Linked DNA regions of Microbispora hainanensis. The protein of the gene in region 1 interacts with the protein of each later gene in a pairwise test. Links are inferred from orthologs where the notes say so. Each region holds a gene or a part of one and is shown on either strand. Other genes may lie near its edges.

What was found.
Region 2: the proteins of rpe (region 1) and OHB01_RS33795 interact in binary tests that used the Escherichia coli proteins (3 or more experiments, as listed by UniProt). The link is inferred for Microbispora hainanensis from one-to-one orthologs.

What each region holds. Positions count from the first base shown.
Region 1 is NZ_CP108086.1:5,115,379-5,121,928, forward strand. Bases 1,992-4,888 are described here. They hold rpe (ribulose-phosphate 3-epimerase), read left to right. Parts: upstream 1,992-3,052; coding sequence 3,053-3,724; downstream 3,725-4,888. Other genes in these bases: OHB01_RS23920 (MFS transporter), read left to right, coding at 1,992-2,891; OHB01_RS23930 (ABC transporter ATP-binding protein), read right to left, coding at 4,020-4,888. Also shown: OHB01_RS23910 (RsmB/NOP family class I SAM-dependent RNA methyltransferase), read left to right, coding at 1-466; OHB01_RS23915 (winged helix-turn-helix transcriptional regulator), read right to left, coding at 679-1,551; more of OHB01_RS23920, read left to right, coding at 1,605-1,991; more of OHB01_RS23930, read right to left, coding at 4,889-5,051; OHB01_RS23935 (ABC transporter ATP-binding protein), read right to left, coding at 5,048-6,112; OHB01_RS23940 (ABC transporter permease), read right to left, coding at 6,163-6,550. UniProt on the Escherichia coli protein: Catalyzes the reversible epimerization of D-ribulose 5-phosphate to D-xylulose 5-phosphate.
Region 2 is NZ_CP108086.1:7,392,315-7,398,934, forward strand. Bases 1,991-4,957 are described here. They hold OHB01_RS33795 (sugar kinase), read right to left. Parts: upstream 3,951-4,957; coding sequence 3,030-3,950; downstream 1,991-3,029. Other genes in these bases: OHB01_RS33790 (aminotransferase class III-fold pyridoxal phosphate-dependent enzyme), read right to left, coding at 1,991-2,972; OHB01_RS33800 (TetR/AcrR family transcriptional regulator), read left to right, coding at 4,003-4,593; OHB01_RS33805 (FHA domain-containing protein), read right to left, coding at 4,896-4,957. Also shown: OHB01_RS33780 (tRNA (adenine-N1)-methyltransferase), read right to left, coding at 1-114; OHB01_RS33785 (GNAT family N-acetyltransferase), read left to right, coding at 521-1,633; more of OHB01_RS33790, read right to left, coding at 1,749-1,990; more of OHB01_RS33805, read right to left, coding at 4,958-6,371. UniProt on the Escherichia coli protein: Catalyzes the ATP-dependent phosphorylation of fructoselysine to fructoselysine 6-phosphate. Functions in a fructoselysine degradation pathway that allows E.coli to grow on fructoselysine or psicoselysine.

The DNA.
Region 1 (6,550 bases):
CGGCGCCGACGTGCAGTATCACCGGGCTCGGCTGGTGTGGGGCACCACCCGCGAGGCGAAGGTGATCACGGCGGACGGCACCCGGCCCGCCTGGCGGCCGGGCGTGTTCGACCGGGTGATGCTCGACGCCCCCTGCACCGGGCTCGGCGCCCTGCGCAGGCGTCCGGAGGCCCGCTGGCGGCGCGACCCCCGGAGCATCCCCGAGCTGACCGCGCTGCAGCGGCGGCTGCTCGGCTCGGCGCTGGAGGCCGTCCGGCCGGGCGGTGTCGTTGCGTACGTCACCTGCTCGCCGCACCTGGCCGAGACCCGCGCGATGGTGGAGGACGTGCGCGACCGCGTGGAGGTGCTGGACGCCCGCGCGTTCCTGCCGGAGGTGCCCGGTCTCGGCGACGGCCCGTACGCGCAGTTCTGGCCGCACCGGCACGGCACGGACGCGATGTTCCTCGCGCTGCTGCGCCGCACCTGACGGTCCCGCCGCAACGGCCCACAGCCGAACCGCCCACAGCCGCAACCGCCCACAGAGGAGACCACCCACAGAGACCACCCGCGGAGGAGACCACCCGCGGAGCCGGGCGTCTCCCGGGCGACGGTGAAGCGCAGGCGCGCGTCAGGCGGCCGGCGCGCGGGCCGCAGTCATCGGCCCGCGTACGCGCGGCTGATTGCGGGCGGCGGTGGATGTCATCGATCGCGGACGAGGGCGAGCATCTCGTCCACGGAACCGGCCGGATCGTTGATCGGGAACTGCACCGCCCGGATGATCCCGCCGGGGTCGGCCAGCAGCGTGAGGCGCTTGAAGCGGTCGACGCCGGCCGTCCGGAAGGTCGGCAGCAGCAGCCCTGCGGCGAGCCTGCTGTCCTGGTCGGACAGCAGGGGATAGGGCAACGTCGCATGCTCGACGAAGGCGGCCAGCTGGTCGGGCCGCTGCGTGCTCACGCCCCGGACCGCGGCGCCTGCCGCCTCGAAGCCGGCATGCCGTGACGCGTAGGTGAGCGCCTCCAGGGTGCATCCCTTCGTCCCCGGGATGTCGGTCCAGCCGGGCGGGTAGCCCTGGGTGCCCGGGGCGAAGGCACCGGGGAAGAAGAACAGCACGGTCCAGACGCCCGGCGCGACGGGCGTGACCGGCTCGCCGTCGTGGCGATCCAGCACGACGTCCGGCACCTTCCGGCCGACCAGATCGTGCACGCGGCGGCTTTCGGCGGACCCGTCCTCGCTGGTCGCGGTCAGCGCCCCGTCGCCCATCACATGCCTGGTGCCCCAGTCCTGCAGTGCGATGAGCGCCGGCAGCAGGCCCTCGCCCTTCGCGGTCAGCACGTAGTCGTAACGCGGCGGGTGCTCGGAATAGGGCCGCTTCTCCAGCACCCCGTGGTCGACGAGCCCGGCCAGGCGTTCGGCCAGCGCCCGGCGGCTGACGCCGAGCTCACGCTGAAGACCGTCGAAGCGGGTGATGCCGCCCGCGATGTCGCGAACGATCAGGAACGTCCACCAGTCGCCGATCACGCCGAGGGCCTGCGCGATACCGCAGTCGGAGTCGGGTAGATCCGCGCGCTTCACGCGCTCCAGTATAGTGCGTTTCAGATTGGAACTGACTGAGGAGAGGCGCGGGGATGGGAATGGACAGCGGAGGCGGGGCGGCCGTCTTCTGGCGGTGGTGGACGGCCGGCACGGTCAGCGCGGTCGGCTCGGCGGTCGGCGCGGTGGCGCTGCCGCTGACGGCCCTGACGGTGCTCGACGCCTCCGCGTTCGAGATGGGCCTGATCGCCGCCGCCGGTTACGTCGCCTGGATCGTGATCGGCCTGCCCGCCGGGGTGGTGGTGCAGCGGCTCCCCATGCGACGGGTGCAGGTCGGCGCCGACCTGGCCCGTGCGGCGGCGATCGTCTCCATCCCGCTGGCCTGGTGGTCCGACCGGCTGACGGTCGCCCAGCTCGTGATCGTGGCCCTCGTGACGAGCTTCGCGAACGTCGTCTTCGACGTCGCCAACTCGACCTTTCTGCCGTCGATCGTGAGCAGGGAGCAGTTGCAGTCGCGCAACAGCCTGACGTCGGGCACCCATGCCGCCACCCAGCTCGGCGGGCCGTCGGCGGGCGGCATCGTCGTCCAGGTGCTCGGGGCGGTGCCCACCCTCCTCGTCGACGCGGCCGGCTACCTCGTCTCGGCCCTGCTGCTGCGGACCCTGCCGGAACGCCGCGCACAGGCCCCCGACCGCTGGCCGCCGATGCGCGAGATGATCGGCGAAGGCTGGCGTTTCGTCGCGCGCCACCCGGTCATGGGCCCGTGCATGTGGGCCGCCACCGCGGCCAACGCGGTCTGCGGGGCACAGCAGGCGCTCTACGCGTTGTATCTCGTACGCGAGCTGCACGCCGCGCCCGGCCTCGTCGGCCTGCTGCTGGCGGCGGACGGCGTCGGCTCGCTGATCGGCGCGGCCCTGACGAACCGGGTCACGGCCAGGCTCGGCACCGCCCGGGCCCTGATCGTCGCCGGCTTCGCCGCGGTCGCCGGGGCGCTCGTCATTCCCCTCGGCGCCGGCTGGCCGGGCTTCGCCGCCTTCGCCGTGGGCAACGTGGTGTTCGCCGCCGGCATCGTGACGTTCAGCGTGGTGACCCGCACCTATCGGCAGATCGCCAGCCCGCCCGGCCTGCTGTCCCGGGTGATGGCCACGGTGCGCTTCGTCTCCTGGGGCGCGATCCCGGTCGGAGGCCTGGTCGCCGGAGCGGTCGCCGGGATGCTCGGCGGCCGGATCACGTTGCTGATCTTCGTCGTCCCGGCCGTCTGCATTCCGCTGGTGCTGCTGGCCTCACCGATCCGGCGCCTGCGCGACCTCACCGACTATCGGCGGAGCGGCGACTCCACCGGCCCGCCCGCGCATCGGCGGCAGCTCGCCGCCGAAGCCTGAGCGGGCACCCGCGCCCTGCCATCGGGGACGACGGGGCCGTCGGGGTCGTCGGGGTCGTCGGGGCCGTCGGGGTCGTCGGGGTCGTCGGGGTCGTCGGGGTCGCCGGGGTTGCCGGGGGAAGGAGCGGGACGGAGGTCCCGGCGAAATAGACTGCAGGCACTATGGCCGTTCAGATCTCGCCCAGCATCCTGTCCGCGGACTTCGCCCGCCTCGCCGACGAGGCCGCACGCGTCAAGGACGTCGCCGACTGGCTCCACGTCGACGTCATGGACTATCACTTCGTGCCGAACCTGACGCTCGGCCTGCCGGTCGTCGAGTCGCTGCTGAAGACCACCTCGACGCCGATCGACTGCCACCTCATGATCCAGGACCCGGATCGATGGGCGCCGGACTACGCGGAGGCGGGCGCGGCCAGTGTGACGATCCACGCCGAGGCGGCCAAGGCCGCCGTGCGCACGCTGCGGGCGATCCGCGCCGCCGGGGCCAGGGCAGGTCTGGCGTTGAACCCGGCGACCGCCGTCGAGGGGTACGAGGACCTGCTGCCCGAGATCGACATGATGCTCGTCATGACCGTCGAGCCGGGCTTCGGCGGGCAGCGCTTCCTCGACATCGTGCTGCCGAAGCTGTCGCGGGCCCGGGCGCTGATCGACAAGTACGGCGGCGAGGTGTGGCTCCAGGTCGACGGCGGTGTCTCCGCGGAGACGATCGAGCGCTGTGCCGAGGCCGGGGCCGACGTCTTCGTGGCGGGCAACGCCGTCTACGGCTCCGACGACCCCGCCCGCGCCGTCCAGGAGCTCAGGAGCCTCGCCGAACGGGCCGCCCCGCCCGCCTGAACGCCCCCGCCCGCCTGAACGGCCCCGCCCGCCTGAACGGCCCCGCCCGGCCCGTCGCCGAGCACACGGCAGGCACCTGCGCGTCGGCGCCTCCGGGGCCGGAATCCTGCGCCGCAGGGCGGCTGACGGCGGTGGCCGTCACCGCTTCGGGCGTCCCCGGGGGACAGCGGCGCCGACCACCGGGCCACGCCGCCGGTGCCGCATCCGTACGGCAGGGCAGCGGGCGTACATCGGACGAAACGACGACGGGCGCGACCCCCGAGGGGGCCGCGCCCGTCGCGCGTGCCGGGAAGCGTCAGGCGAGGGCGGGGTCGAGGACCACGTCCTCGCCCTGCGTGGTGGGCGCCTCGGGGAAGTGGCAGGCGGTCAGGTGACCCTCGCGGTTGCCGCTGAGCCTGACCAGGGGCGGCACCTCGGTGGCGCACTTGTCCTGGGCCTTCCAGCAGCGCGTGCGGAACCGGCAGCCGGACGGCGGGTTGATCGGCGACGGGACGTCGCCGGCCAGGCGGATGCGCTCGCGCGGCTCGCTCGACACGTCCGGCTCCGGCACGGCCGACAGCAGGGCGTGCGTGTACGGATGCCGGGGCCGCTCGTAGATCGACTCGCGGTCGCCCACCTCGACGATCTTGCCGAGGTACATGACGGCGACGCGCTGCGAGAAGTGCCGGACGATCGCGAGGTCGTGCGCGATGAACAGGAACGCGATGCCGAGGTCGCGCTGCAGTTGCTGCAGCAGGTTGACCACCTGGGCCTGGATGGAGACGTCCAGTGCCGAGACCGGCTCGTCGGCGATGATGAGCTTGGGGTCGAGCGCCAGGGCCCGGGCGATCCCGATGCGCTGCCGCTGGCCGCCGGAGAACTCGTGCGGGAAGCGGTTGTAGTGCTCGGGGTTGAGGCCGACGATCTCCAGCAGTTCCTGGACCCGCTTCTTGCGCCCGCCGGGCGGGTTGATGTCGTTGACCTCCATCGGCCCGCGGATGATCGTGCCGACGGTGTGGCGCGGGTTGAGCGAGCTGTAGGGATCCTGGAAGATCATCTGGATCTCGGACCGGATCGGCTTGAGCTGCCGGCGCGAGTGGTGGCTGATGTCCTGGCCCCGATAGAGGATCTTGCCGGAGGTGGGTTCGAGGAGGCGCGCCGCCAGGCGGCCGCTGGTGGACTTGCCGCAGCCCGACTCGCCCACCAGGCCGACGGTCTCGCCCTCGCCGACCGTGAGGTCGATGCCGTCCACGGCGTGGACGGCCCCCACCTGGCGCTTGATCAGCGCACCGCCCCGCACGGGGAAGTGCTTGACCAGGTCCTTGAGCTCCAGCAGCGTCTCGTTCATGCGTGGTCCTCGGTCTTCGCGGTGCGGAGCTCCCTCTTCTGCTCCAGCGTGAGGTAGCAGGCGTCGCCGTGCCCGGTCTCCGGGGAGATCGACGGCCGCTGGCCGAAGCACAGCTCCGGCCCGGCGAGCTTCGTGTAGTCGCAGCGCGGGTGGAAGGGGCAGCCGGACGGCGGGTTCAGCAGGCTCGGGGGAGTGCCGCGCACCGGCATCAGCGGGACGTCGACGGGCGCGTTCAGGCGCGGCATCGACGACAACAGGCCCCACGTGTAGGGGTGCTGCGGCTCGCGCAGCACCTCGCGGACGGTGCCGCGCTCGGCTGCCCGCCCGGCGTACATGACCATGACGTTGTCGGCGGTGCCGGCCACCACGCCGAGGTCGTGGGTGATCAGGATGATCGCGGTGCCGAACTGCTGCTGGAGTTCCTTGAGCAGGTCGAGGATCTGCGCCTGCACGGTCACGTCGAGCGCGGTCGTCGGCTCGTCGGCGATGAGCAGGTCGGGGTCGCACACCAGCGCCATCGCGATCATCGCGCGCTGGCGCATGCCGCCGGAGAACTCGTGCGGGTAGCTGTCCACGCGACGCTCCGGCTGCGGGATGCCCACCCGGCGGAGCATCTCGATGGCCCGGTCGCGGGCCTCCTTCTTGCTCGCGCCCTTGTGCTTGCGGTAGACCTCGCCGATCTGCCGGCCGATCGTGTGGAACGGCGACAGCGCGGTCAGCGGGTCCTGGAAGATCATCGCGACGCGGTTGCCGCGGAGCTGCTCCATCGTGGTGCGGTCCGCCGAGATCAGCTCCTGGTCCTCCAGCCAGATCTCCCCGCTGATCTTCGTGTGTGCGGGGTCGTGCAGGCCGAGGATGGCGAGGTTGGTCACCGACTTGCCCGATCCGGACTCGCCGACGATGCCGAGCGTGGTGCCCTTCTCCAGATCGAAGGACAGGCCGTCGACGGCGTGCACGATGCCGTCCTCGGTGCTGAACTCGACGCTCAGGTCGCGGACGGACAGGAACGGCCCGGGGCCGCGCGAGGTCCCCGGCTCGCTGCTCCACGACACGGTGGTCACTTGCTGCTCCAGTTCCCGGTTCGACTTGGTAGGGCGTTGGTAGGGCGGGCTCAGGTCAGGCGGACCCGCGGGTCGATGAACGCGTAGAGCACGTCCACCACGATGTTCAGCAGGACGATCGCCGCCGCGCCCACGATGGTCACGCCGAGCAGCATCGGCAGGTCGGTGTTCTGCACGGCGCGTACGGCGAGCTCGCCGATGCCGTGGAGGCTGAACGTCTGCTCGGTGATGATCGCGCCGCCCAGGAGCGTTGCGAGGTCGACACCGAAGATCGTGACGATGGGGATCATCGCGCCGCGCCAGGCGAAGCGGAAGAAGACCGCCTTGTTCGACATGCCCTTGGCGCGGGCCGTACGGACGTAGTCCTCGGTGAGCTGCTCGACCATCTGCGAACGGGTCATGCGGGTGTAGTTGGCGGTGAAGATGATCGACAACACC
Region 2 (6,620 bases), 2.3 Mb from region 1 along the record:
GTGCGTGTGGAAGACGCCGCCCTCTTTCAGCGTCACCGTGTGCCGCTTGTTCTTGGGGTCGGTGAGCTGGACCTGATCTCCGGCCTGGAACGGGCCGTGCCTGCGAAAACCCATGCGGAAAAGGCTAGTGCCCGCGACCGACGAGATTCGCCGGGACGGAGCGGTGGCCGGAGTCGTGCATCGCAAGGCGGAGGAGGAGACCATAGCCGGGCTGTGGGCGACGACGACAACGCGGCGAGGCGCCGCTCCGGGCGACACGATGGGGCGAAGATCGGAGGAAGGGGCACGGGGTGCCCGCGACCGACGAGATTCGCCCGCGCGGAGCGGGGGTGCTACGTGGCGTGCAGCAACCCAGCGGGGCGCGTGACAACCCGGCAGAGCGCGTGACAACCCAACGGGGCTTACAGCAACCCAGCGGGGCGCGTGACAACCCGGCAGGGCGCACGGCAACCCGGCGGGGCGCGGCGGTGGCCGGGAAAACGCCTGGCCGGTGCGGAGTCGCTGCTGGTAACAATGGGACATGTTGCCCCAAGAGGCGATCCCCGCCGGACCGGCCGTGCTGCGCCTGCCCGTCGAGGGGGATGCCGACCAGATCGCCCGAGCCTGCGCCGACCCCGAGATCGCGAGGTTCATCCCCTTTGTCCCTTCCCCGTACACGCGGGACGACGCGCTGACGTGGATCACCAAGACCGTGCCCGCCACCTGGGAGAACGGCGGAGCCGACTTCGTCGTCGCCGACGCCGCCACGGACGAGGTGCTCGGCGCCGCCGGGCTCAAGCCGCAGGACCGGTTCGGCGGGACGGAGGTGGGCTACTGGCTCGCGCCGTGGGCACGCGGGCGCGGCGTCGTCACGGCCGCCGTGCGGGCGCTCGCCGAGCATGCCTTCGCCCGGGGCGTCCCGCGGATCGAGTTGTACGCCGACGTGGAGAACGTCGCGAGCCAGCGGGTCGCCCTGCGGTGCGGCTTCGCCCATGAGGGGGTGCTGCGCGGGGCCGGCGGTCCCCGGGGCGGCACCCTCGCCGACCTCGCGGTGTTCGGGCGGCTGAGCACCGACCCCGGCGACCCGATCGCGCCCTTCCTGCCGTTCTTCCCCGGAGGGTTCCCCGGTGGCTCGCTCACCGACGGCGTCGTCCGGCTCACGCCGCTGACCACGGCCGACGCCGCCGACTATTTCGCGCTGGCGTCCGTGCCCGACGTGATGGACTCGCACGTGCCGCCCGGGCAGCCGGAGTACGCGGACTGCGAGGTGCTCTGCCGGTACGCCGGGCACCGGTGGCTGACCGGCCAGCGCGCGGACATCGCCATCAGGGACGCAACCACCGGCCAGTTCGCCGGGGAGATCCAGCTCACCGGCGTCGTCCCGCCGCTGGGCCAGGCGATGCTCGGTTACAGCCTCCACCCGGACTTCCGCGGCAGGGGCCTGGTGACGCGTGCGGCGAACCTGCTGGTGGAGTGGGCCTTCACGCACACGCCGCTGCGCCGGATCATCGCCGGGACCGCGCCGGGCAACGCCGCGTCCCACCGCGTGCTGGAACGGGCGGGCTTCACCCGGGAGCACCTGGTGAAGGGACTGCTGCCCGGCCCGGACGGCACCCGGCTCGACGACATCCAGTGGGCGCGGACACGCCCCTGAGCGCAACGGACCTCCCGCGCCCGGATGCCGCCCGGAACCCGGCACCCGAGCGCGGGCCGTCCGCGGCGCGGAACGCCCTCCGGACGCCCCGCCCACGCCTTCGGAGACCGGTGGCTCAGTCGGCTCCGTACGCGGCCCGCAGCTTGGCGAAGGCGGCGTCGGTGCCCTGGAGGGCCCGGTCGATCTCCTCGTCGGTGTGCGCGGCCGACAGGAACCAGTTGTGCCAGGGGTGGAGATAGACGCCCTCCTCCAGGCAGTGCCCGGCCCAGGCGATGCCCTTCTCCAGGGTCTCGTCGCCTTCGAAGGACAGCCACGGCACCTGCACCGGGCCGGTCTGACGGACCACGAAGCCGTGCGCCGCCGCCTGAGCGGCGAGGCCCTCGCGCAGCCGGGTCCCGGCGCGGTGCATGAGCGCGGGGCCGTCGGTCTCGCGCAGGATCTCGATCGTCGCCTTGGCGGCGGCCATGGCCGTGGCGGAGAACCAGAAGGAGCCGGTCGAATACAGCGTCTGGGCCGCCCCGCGCAGCGCGTCGGTCCCGGTGACCGCCGCGATGGGGAAGCCGTTGGCCATCGCCTTGCTCCAGGCCGCCAGGTCGGGGCGCACTCCGAGCGGCTCCCACGAGCCGCGCAGGTCGAGCCGCCACCCGGCGCGTACGTCGTCGATGACCAGCGCCGCCCCGATCCGGTCGGCCAGCGCCCGCAGGCCCCGGGCGAACTCCGCGTCGGCGTCCTCCTGGTCCTCGAACGAGTCGTGCTTGAACGGGGTGACGAGGATGGCGGCGACGTCGCCGTCCGCCTGTGCGGCGGCGGCCTCGGCGCTCGCGAGGTCGTTGTAGGTGAACTCGATCGTGTCCGCCCGCTGGTTGGGGGTGACGCCCGAAAGGCCGGGCGTGCACCAGGGGTCGGCGCCATGGTAGGCCCCGTGGGCGACCAGCACCTTGGTCCTGCCCGTCGCCGCCCTGGCCACCATCAGGGCCTGGGTCGTGGCGTCGGTGCCGTTCTTGGAGAACATCGCCCAGTCGGCGGAGGGGATGAGGTCCACCAGCAGCTCGGCGAGCTCCACCATGACCGGGCCGGGGCCGTTCAGGCAGTCGCCCTCCGCCTGCTGCGCGGCGGCGGCTGCCTCCACGCGCGGGTTGCGATGGCCGACGATCATCGGCCCCCAGCTGCACATCAGGTCGACGTACGCACGGCCGTCGGCGTCCCACTGCCGGGCGCCCTCGGCGCGTACGAAGAACTGGGGGTAGCGGTCGCCGTGCAGGGCCGCGTTGAGGTGGCCGTACATGCCACCGGGGATGACCTTCGCGGCACGGGCCCGCAGGGAGGCGTCGAGGGACATGGGCGGCACTCCTGGGATCGGAATATCGGAGATGTGGGGGCCGGGCGGGGAGCCGGGTCAGGCGTCCGGGCCGGGGTCGGCGGCGGAGAAGCCGTCCAGCCCGGCGTCGGAGCCGAGCCCGCCCGCGACCCGTGCGGCGACGGCGGTGCCGAGGCGCGCGGCGCCGAGGACGTCGCGGCCGTGCAGCAGTCCCGCCGCGAATCCGGCGCAGTACGCGTCGCCGCAGCCGGTGGTGTCGACCACCGGCACGTCGAGGGCGGGCACCCGGGTGACTCCGTCGGCGGTGGCCACGAGGCTGCCGGCCGCCCCCAGGGTGACGATCACGCCCTTCGGCCCCTCGGCGAGCAGCGCCGCCGCGGCCTCCTCGGGGGTCGCCGCCCCGCTGAGCATGAGCGCCTGCTCCTCGTTCGGCAGGAGGTAGTCGACGTGGGGCAGGAACGCCCGGACGCCGGGCATGAGGTCGGGCATGTTCGACAGCAGGTCGAGCGTGACGGTCGTGCCGCCCTCGCGGGCCTTGTCGAGCAGCGCGAAGAAGGCGGGGTCGTGCAGGCCCCAGGTGACGTCCATGCCGCCGAGGTGCACCACCTTCGCGCCGGTGAGACGATCCGCGTCGAGGTCGGCGGTCGCCAGGCCGAGGTTGGCCCCCGGCACGTGGAACGACGGCCGTCCGCCGTCGGGGCGGATGGGCAGGATGGAGGCGGCGGTCTGCTCCCCCTGCCTGCGCACCACGCCGCTCACGTCGACGCCGTGCCTCGCCATGATCATCAGGAGGAAGTCGCCGAGCTCGTCGTCGCCGACGGCGCCCATCGAGGCGACCGGTACGCCGATCTTCGCCAGGGTCACGGCCGTGCCCGCGGCGGCGCCGGCCGCGCTGATGCGGATCTGCTCCAGCAGGTGGGTGTCCTGACCGGCCGGGATCGACTCGACCGGGCGGGCCAGGACGTCGACGATATGCACGCCGACCGTCACTACCGTCATGAGCGGATAATAGACGGGCGCCCGACTAAAATGTCAACCGAGGTGGTGCACCATGCCGAAGATCGTCAATCATGAGGAGCGCCGGGGCGAGGTCGTTGCGGCGGCGCGCCGGATCATCCTGCGCGAGGGCATCGAGGCCGCGACGACGCGGGCCATCGCCAAGGAGGCCGGCTACTCCAACGGGGTGCTCACGCACTACTTCGCCGACAAGGACGAGATCCTGCTGTCGGCCCTGGAGGCTTCCCATCGCCGGATCACCGACCGGCTGCGGGAGAAGCTGTCGGGCCGCACCGGCCTTGAGGCGCTGCGCGAACTGCTGCTCGACAACGTGCCGCTCGACGACGAGCGGGCCGGGGAGACCGGGCTGGAGGTGGGCTTCTGGGGGCGCAGCCTGACCAGCCCCGCGCTGCTGGAGGTCCAGCGGCGGGAGGCCGCCGAGCTCCGCTATCTGGTGACGAGCCTGCTCAGGTGCGCCGCCGAGGCCGGTGAGATCCGTACGGACGACGACCTGGAGGACGTGGCGGAGCGGCTGCTGGCGCTCGTGGACGGGCTGAGCGTGCACCGGCTGCTGTATCCCGCGCACGTCACCGCCGAGCGGCTGGAACGGCTGATCCTCGGCGAGATCAACCGGCTGCGCGCCTGACCGGAGCGCACGGGATCGTCACCTCCCGGTTGGAAGCCCTGCGCCACCTGCGCGACGGCCCCGGAGCTCACCGGGCCGGTCTTGCTGTGCCCGATCTCGTTAGGCGGACGCCGTGCCCGGTGCTTATTGGGCGAACGCCGTGCCCGGTGGCCGCCCGTGCGTGAGCACTTCCCGCGCCCGGGCCGCTGAGCTGCGCCTCCGGCTCTGGGCCCCCCGGAAGTCTGGGCCCCTCGATCTGCGCCCCTCGATCTGGGCCGCTGATCCGGCCGCCGGGAGCCGGTGGTCCCGGCGGCCTCGGATCGTCAGGCGGTGCGATGGGGCTCGTACCGCATCGTGCGCGAGACGCCGACACGCACGGTCGTGCCGGGCAGGATCGGCACCGGCTCGTTCGGCGGGATGTCGTAGAAGTTGGGGTCGCCGGGCGGCTGGATCTGGGTGCCGTTCACCGAGCCCAGATCGAGCAGGTTGACGTCCCAGTTGTCCAGGAAGACCCGCAGGTGGCGGCGCGACACCGAACCGTCCGGGCTGGTCACCCTGGCCGGCCTGGCCTCGCCCGACTGCACCTCGGGCGCGCGCTCGGGGTCGCGGCCCAGCAGGTAGTCGGCCTCCAGCGGCAGCGCCATGCCGTCGTCGAGCAGCAGCACGCCGAGCAGCGGCCGAGGACCCTTGTAGGGCACCACGGCCCGCTGGTCGATCGGAATGCCGCAGACCGCGCAGTAGGGCGCGCGCGGGTCGTTGAAGTGGTCGTTCTTGCAGTCGACGCCGTAGACCATCGGCCGCTGCTCCGGCTCGGGCGTCGCGTCCAGCTGGGTCGCCTCGCCCGGATCCTCGTCCGCGAGCGCGTGCGGCACCGGCTCGAACGGCCCGCTCGGCGGGCCGTCAGGACCGCCCGGGTCAAGCGGCGAGTTCAGATCAAGCGGCGGGTTCAGGTCGTGCGGCGGGTTGGGGTCGTGCGGGGCGCCCCGATCCTCGGCGGGCTCGGGCAGCGGGGGCAGCGGCTGCGGTCCCGAATGGTGTGCCGGACCCGGATCGGGGAGCGGAGGCAGCGGCTGGACGGGCGGCGGCGACAGGGGCTGGGACGGTCCCGGAGACGGCGCTCCCTGCTCCCCCGACGGCCCGCCGGACAGCGGACCCGAGTACGGCGACACGGGCGGCGGAGGCACGGTCGACGGCACCACGGGCCCACGCGGGGCGATCGGCTCCGGAGCGCCGATAGGCGGGGGCTGCACGCCCTGCTGCTGCGGCTGGGGCGGGCGCGGGGGCAGCGGCGGGAAGGCGAGGTCGCCGTGCCGCGTGAAGTCGCACTCCACCCCGGCCCCGGTGACCACACCGCCGTCCAGGCGGGCGTACGGGCTCGACGGGCCCGCTCCCGGCAGGCGCAGCTCGACCCGGGACACCGGGCCGTTGACGAGGCGATCGGTCCAGGTCAGCGCGTCGTGCCCGGCGAGACGGACCTCGCCGTCGGGACCGCCCGACACGGTCGCGTACGCGGCGCCGCTGACCAGCACGGCCACGCCGCCCCCGGCGGGCCCGGCGACCGCGCAGGCCGTCGGCTCGCCGCCGATCGACCTGTCCATGGCGCGCGCGAGGACCTGGGCCACCCGCCGGGCCAGCGCCCGGCCGTCCCCGCCCGTCGTGGCGGTCTCGTGCAGCGCCGCCAGCAGGTCCTCGACCGGGTGGTCGCCACCGGTGGCGCACACGAGCAGCAACCCGTTCAGATGGGCGACCACGCCCTCCCCCGGCAGCGGGCGGACCACCCCCACGCCCTGTTCCGTCACAGAAGTTCTCCCTCCGGAAACGCCACCGGATGACCGGCACCATCGCCGGCACGCCGTGTGCCGGATCGATCACCCCAGAAAGTAGCAAAAAAGAATGATGAAGCGGCCTGCGGGAGTGCGCCACGGGTGCCCGGACGGCGGCCGGCCCCCGTTCTGATCTGCGGGAGCACGTGAGGGATGCCCGGGCGACGACCGGCCCAGGTTTCGGTCTGCGGGAGCACGCGACGGGTGCCCGGACAGCGGCCGGCC